Regions from separate parts of the Methylobacterium mesophilicum SR1.6/6 genome, predicted to be linked through region 2. Evidence: predicted binding sites of a transcription regulator. Region 2 holds the regulator's gene; the other holds the start of a gene.

Region 1 (3,405 bases), 320 kb from region 2:
TGCTGCAGGACCGCCCCCGGGAAGACGGGCGGGAGAGCCCGCTCCAGCCGCGCCCGGGCCAGGTCATTGCGTCGATCGCGCCAAATCGATGTGGTCATGCCGGACCGGTGGTAACCCGCCGGGGATCGCGTCGCGACTGTACCGATGCAACAGCGGCGCGGTCGCGGATCGCGGAAGCGGACGAGCTCGGCGTCGGGCGCGCTGGGTTAACGCAATGTTTCACGGGAAACATTGGGCCTGCACCGCCGCTTCAGCCTGCTGGACCGCCGCAATGCAAGGCCGCGCTGAGGGCCACCGATCGAGCCCGGCCGGACCTCACCCACGCACCGTGCGGTTGCCAGTGCGGCGCGGAGCGCCCAAGAGGGTCGCGGCAAGCGGCTTGCCCCCTCGATCCTCCCCCCTGCAGAGGCTTCCCCTCCCGTGATCACCGGTCCGTGCCTCATCGTCCAGCCGATCCACGCGGCGGGTCTCGACCGGCTGCGGGCCGCGGGGCTGGAGCCGCGCCCAGCCAGCGGCACCGACGCCGAGACCCTGGCGCGCGAGGTCGCCGGCTGCGTGGCCGTCATCACCCGCAACACCGGCTTCCCGGCCCGCGCCATCGCGGCGGCCCCCGCCTTGCGGGTGATCGGCGTGCACGGCACCGGCACCGACCACGTGGCCAAGGTGGAGGCCACCGGGGCCGGGATCGTGGTGGTCAACACGCCGGGCGCCAATGCCGTGTCGGTGGCCGAGCAGACGCTCGCGCTGATCTTCGCCCTGGCCAAGGCCCTGCCCGGGGCCGACCGCTCGGTCCGACGCGGCGACGACAGCTTCAAGTTCACCGCCCGCCTCGTCGAGCTCGCCGGGCTGACGCTGGGCCTCGTCGGCTTCGGGGCGATCGGACAGGCCACCGCCCGGCTCGGCGCCGCCCTGGGCCTGCGGGTCCTGGCCTACGGGCCGAGCCGTCCCGATGCCGACTTCGCCAATGCCGGCGCCCTGCGGGCCGCCTCGGTGGACGCCCTCCTGGCCGAGGCCGACATCGTCTCCCTGCACGTGCCGCTGACGCCGGGCACCCGCGGGCTGATCGGCCGGGATCAACTCGCCCGGATGAAGCGGGAGGCGTTCCTGATCAACACCAGCCGCGGCGGCCTGATCGACGAGGCCGCCCTGATCGAGGCCCTGGAGGCCGGCACGATCGCGGGGGCCGGGCTCGACGTCTTCGCGCAGGAGCCCCTGCCCCCCGAGCATCCCCTCGCCCGCCAGGAGCGCGCGATCCTGACACCCCATGTCGGCGGCTCCACCGAGGCGGCCCTGATCCGCACCGCCGAGACCGCCGCGACCCGCGTGGTCGACGTGCTGGCCGGCCGGCGGCCGGGCGGGCTGGTCAATCCGGATGTCTGGGAGCGGCGGCGCGGGGTGTGACGCGCCCTGCGATCGGCTTCCCGACGACCCCCTCATCCTGAGGTGCCCGCGCCAGCGGGCCTCGACGGAAGGCTCCAGGGATCGCAGCACTTTCTGGACCCCGCCTTCCAGGCTTCCGCGTCGCTGCAGCACCTCAGGATGAGGGTGCAGGTGGGCGGGGTGTTCAAGCGTCTTCGACCCTGCGGATCACGCCCTTTCGTCCGCACCCCGGCTGCCCGCCGCGCGCTGTGTCATGCAATCGTCGCAGACGGGCCGGAAAGCGACCCGCTGCGTTCCCGGCCAAGAGGGCTCCATGGACTTCCACCGTCGCTTCACGGTCCTGATGTGCGCCCCGGCCTTCGATCCGGACGATCTGGAAGGCGCGCGCGTCAACCAGATCGTGGCGGCCGTGGAGCAGCGCGGCTTCGAGGTGGTGCGCGCCCGGCGCGTCGAGGACGCGGCCATCGCGGTTCAGACCGACGCGGCGGTGGGCTGCCTCGTGGTCGACTGGGGCAAGCGCGGCCTCGACGGCAAGGCCGCCGCCCTCATCGACATGATGAGGAAGCGCGGCCTGGAGATGCCGATCGTCATCATGGTCCGCCGCAAGCGGCTGGAGGACATCCCGGTCGAGCTGCTCGACTTCATCGACGGCTACATCTTCCTCGCCGAGGAGACGCCGGAATTCATCGCCCGCGGCCTCGTCAGCCGGGTCACGCAATATGCCGAGACGCTGAAGACCCCGTTCTTCGGCGCGCTGGTCGACTACGCCGAGAAGGGCAACCAGCTCTGGACCTGCCCGGGCCACAACGGCGGCATTTTCTACAACCGCTCCCCGATCGGGCGGATCTTCGTGGAACACCTCGGCGAGGCCATCTTCCGCGACGACCTCGACAACTCGGTCCTCGATCTCGGCGACCTCTTGACCCATGAGGGCCCGGCCCTGAAGGCCCAGAAGGAGGCGGCCCGGATCTTCGGGGCGGAGAAGACCTATTTCGTCCTCAACGGCACCTCGGCCTCCAACAAGATCGTCCTGTCCTCCCTGGTGGCGGAGGACGACCTCGTCCTGTTCGACCGCAACAACCACAAGGCGGCCCACCACGGCGCCCTGTTCCTCGGCGGCGGCATCCCGATTTTTCTGGAAACCGATCGCAACGCCTACGGGCTGATCGGGCCGATCTTCCACGAGGCCCTCGACGAGACCCGGATCCGCGAGAAGATCCGCCGCAACCCGCTCGTGACCGACCCGGAGGCGTGGCGGCGGGAGCGGCCGTTCCGCGTCGCGGTGATCGAGCAGTGCACCTACGACGGCACGATCTACGACGCCCAGGAGATCCTGGAGAAGATCGGCCACCTCTGCGACTACATCCTGTTCGACGAGGCCTGGGCGGGCTTCATGAAGTTCCACCCGCTCTACGCCCGCCGCTTCGCCATGGGGCTGACCGGCCTCGACGAGACCTCGCCCGGCATCGTCGCCACGCAATCGACCCACAAGCAGCTCGCGAGCTTCTCCCAGGCCTCGCAGATCCACACCCGGGACGGGCACATCCGTGGCCAGACCCGGCGGGTCGAGCACAAGCGGCTCAACGAGAGCTTTCTGGTCCACGCCTCCACGTCACCCTTCTATCCCCTGTTCGCCTCCCTCGACGTCGGCGCCCAGATGATGAAGGGGCGCTCGGGCATGATCCTGTGGGACGACACGATCCGGCTCGGGATCGAGTGGCGCAAGAAGGTCCGGGCGATCCGGCGGGAATTCGAGGAGAACGAGCGCGACCCCGCCCGGCGCTGGTTCTTCGACCCCTTCGTGCCGGACGTGACCCGGAACGCCGACGGGGCCGAGGTGCCCTGGGAGAGCGTGCCGACCGACGAACTCGCCGCCACGCCCCGCCACTGGGAGCTGAAGCCCGGCGCGCGCTGGCACGGCTTCACCCACGTGGCGCCGGGCTACGCCATCACCGACCCGAACAAGCTCACGGTGCTGACCCCGGGCTTCGACCGGAAGACCGGCGCCTACGCGCAGCACGGCGT
Region 2 (3,405 bases):
GACGAGGTGAAGGACAAGCTCCGGCAGCCGGGCACCGGCCTCTCCGGTGGCCAGCAGCAGCGCCTGTGCATCGCCCGCACGGTGGCGCAGGGCCCGGAGGTCATCCTGTTCGACGAGCCGACCTCGGCGCTCGACCCGATCTCCACCGGCCGGATCGAGGAGCTGATCGAGCAGCTGCGCGACGAGTTCACCATCGTGATCGTCACCCACAACATGCAGCAGGCGGCGCGCATCTCGCAATTCACCGCCTTCATGTATCTGGGGCAGCTCGTGGAATTCGGTCCGACCAACCGGATGTTCATGAACCCGACCGAGCGGCGCACGCAGGACTACATCACCGGGCGGTTCGGCTGATCGGGCCGGACGCTCCGACGAACCATACCGGCCTTCGCCGCCGCGGCGGCGGGGCGGCGGATCCCCGCCAGCCCCCGCGGATCGCGATGCGGGGCCCTTATCGAAGGATCCACCATGCCCGGCCATATCGTCAGCTCCTACGACACTGACCTGGAGGATCTGCGTCGCTCGATCTCCGAGATGGGCGGCGTGGCCGAGAAGATGACCGCGGAGGCGACCGACGCCCTCGTGCGCCGCGACGACGGGCTCGCCCAGGCGGTGATCATCGCCGACAAGCGCCTCGACGCGCTCCAGCGGGACATCGAGGAGCGCTCCGTTCTCCTCATCGCCCGGCGCCAGCCGCTGGCGATCGACCTGCGCGAGACGATCTCGGCGATCCGCGTCTCGGGCGACCTGGAGCGGATCGGCGACCTCGCCAAGAACGTCGCCAAGCGCGTGGTGGCGATCTCCGACCACGCCCCGGCGCAGAAGATCGTGCTGGGTGTCCGCCACATGAGCGACCTCGCCGAGGGACAGCTCAAGGATGTGCTGGACGCCTATGCGAGCCGCGACATCCAGGCGGCCCACGACGTCTGGGAGCGCGACGGCGAGATCGACGCGCTGTACAATTCCCTGTTCCGCGAACTCCTGACCTACATGATGGAGGATCCGCGCAACATCTCGTTCTGCACGCATCTCCTGTTCTGCGCCAAGAACGTGGAGCGGATCGGCGACCACACGACCAACATCGCCGAGACCATCCACTACCTCGCCACCGGGGAGACCCTGGCGGGCGACCGGCCGAAGAACGATGCGTCGAACTACGCGACGGTGGAGCGCGGGCAGGCTCCGTAGTCGGGCCGCCTCGACACAGGCGCCGGGGCGCGCTCATTCCTGTGGGGCGCCGCCGGAGAATCGGTGGGTACGGGTTGAGGCTGAGCGGCGCCTCCCGCACCTTCCGCCCGGCCGCCCGCTCCGGAGGGGGCCGGCGCGTCCGCAGGCTGAACGGCGCCGCCTCGTGAACGGGTCATCGAACGTGAGCATGCAAGTCCTGATCGTCGAGGACGAGGAGGCGCTGACCACGCTGCTGCGCTACAATCTGGAGGCCGAGGGCTTCCTGGTGGACACGGCGGCGCGGGGCGACGACGCGGAGCTGCTCCTGGCCGAGCGGATCCCCGATCTGGTCCTGCTGGACTGGATGCTGCCGGGCCTCTCCGGAATCGAACTCTGCCGCCGCATCCGGGCGCGGCGCGAGACCGAACGGCTGCCGGTGATCATGCTCACCGCCCGCGGCGAGGAGGGCGACCGGATCCGGGGCCTCGGGACGGGGGCCGACGACTACATCGTCAAGCCGTTCTCCGTGCCGGAACTGCTCGCCCGGATCCGGGCACTGCTGCGCCGGGCCAAGCCCGCCCACGTCTCGGACCGTCTGGCCGCCGGCGACCTGGAACTCGACCGCACCGGGCACCGCGTCCGCCGCGGCGGCGAGGAGCTGCATCTCGGGCCCACCGAGTTCCGGCTGCTGGAGTTCCTGATGCTGGCGCCCGGCCGGGTCTTCTCCCGCGAGCAGCTACTCGACGGGGTCTGGGGACACGACGTCTACATCGACGAGCGCACGGTGGACGTGCATGTCGGGCGCCTGCGCAAGGCGCTGAACAGCCCGCGCCAGCCCGATCCGATCCGCACGGTCCGCGGTTCCGGATACGCCTTCGACGAGACCTTCGCGCTGGAGACGTAGCCCCGCTCAGCGGGCGAGCGCCGCGCTCCGGCCCGCGCCAGCCGGCACCGCCTCCAGGGCCGCCAGGACCGTCCCCTCGGTGAGGATCTGCGGCAGCACCTGCGGCGCCCCGCTGCCGCTGTAGAGCAGGTAGAGCGGCACGCCGCTGCGACCGTACTTCTCCAGAAGGCGGGTGATCTCGGGGTTCTGGTTGGTCCAGTCACCCTTCATGTAGGTGACGTCGCGCTCGGCCATCGCGGCCCGCACGGCCCTGGTGTACAGCGAGGTCGCCTCGTTCACCGCGCAGGTGATGCACCAGGCCGCGGTCATGTCCACGAAGACGGGCCGACGGGCCTCCACCAGGGCGTCGAGGCGGGCCTGGGTGAACGGCTCGACGCAGTCGGCGGCGGCCTGTGCGATCGGCGCGGCGCGGTCCCGCGGAAGCGTCGCGGCGATGGCCCCGACGGCGGCCAGCGCCAGGATTGCGGCGGCCTGCGCGATCCGCGAGGTCCGGGGTCCGGCGTGCCCGTGCTCCCAGGCCCAGGCGGCGAAGCCCACCAGCACGAGGCCGATCAGGGCCGCCAGGAGGCCGCGCGGATCGACCTGCTGTGCCAGCACCCAGACAAGCCACGCCACGGTGGCGTAGACCGGGAAGGCCAGGACCTGCTTGAGCGTTTCCATCCAAGCGCCCGGCCGCGGCAGCGCCCGCAGGGCCGGCGGCCAGAGGGTCAGGACCAGGAAGGGCAGGGCGAGGCCGAGGCCCAGGCTCGCGAAGACCGCGAGCGCCACGGCGGCGTTCTGGGTCAGCGCGAAGCCCACCGCCGAGCCCATGAACGGCGCCGTGCAGGGTGTCGCCACCAGGGTGGCAAGGACCCCCGTGAAGAAGGAGCCGCTCAGGCCGGCGCGCCGGGCGAGGCCGTCGCCGATGCCCGCGAGCCGGCCGCCGACATGGACCACGCCGGACAGGCTCAGGCCCATGGCGAAGAGAAGGTAGGCGAGCCCCGCCACCACGAGGGGCGATTGCAGCTGGAATCCCCAGCCGATCGCAGACCCGCCGCCCTTCAGGGCGATCAGCAGGGCGGCGAGCCCCAGGAAGCTCGCCAGCACCCCGGCGGTGTAGGCGAGGCCGTGCAGCCGCAGGCGCGACGGGCTCTCGCCCGCGTGCCGCACGAGGCCGAGGACCTTGATGGACAGGACCGGGAAGACGCAGGGCATCAGGTTGAGGATCAACCCGCCGAGGAAGGCGAACACCGCGGCGGTGGCGAGCGTCAGCGTGTCGATGTCGGGGGCGGGCGCCTGCGGGACCGGTACCGACGCGGCCGGGGCCGACGACGCGCTCACGGGAGGTGCCGGCT

Evidence for each region. The regulator PhoB, encoded in region 2, activates phosphate uptake and scavenging genes when phosphate is short. The targets are predictions, from matches to a motif close to TGTCATNNANCTGTCAT.
Region 1: a site for PhoB is predicted at 1,630-1,646, ahead of MMSR116_RS18210 (Orn/Lys/Arg decarboxylase N-terminal domain-containing protein). Genes of this name have one in related genera too.

Annotation. Positions count from the first base shown of each region.
Region 1 covers NZ_CP043538.1:3,799,739-3,803,143, forward strand. Annotated here, with positions in the region: gene MMSR116_RS18200 (hypothetical protein) at 1-98, opposite strand, end outside; gene MMSR116_RS18205 (hydroxyacid dehydrogenase) at 421-1,401, shown strand; gene MMSR116_RS18210 (Orn/Lys/Arg decarboxylase N-terminal domain-containing protein) at 1,694-3,405, shown strand, end outside.
Region 2 covers NZ_CP043538.1:4,120,537-4,123,941, forward strand. Annotated here, with positions in the region: gene pstB (phosphate ABC transporter ATP-binding protein PstB) at 1-354, shown strand, start outside; gene phoU (phosphate signaling complex protein PhoU) at 469-1,188, shown strand; gene phoB (phosphate regulon transcriptional regulator PhoB) at 1,376-2,071, shown strand; gene MMSR116_RS19765 (protein-disulfide reductase DsbD family protein) at 2,078-3,405, opposite strand, start outside.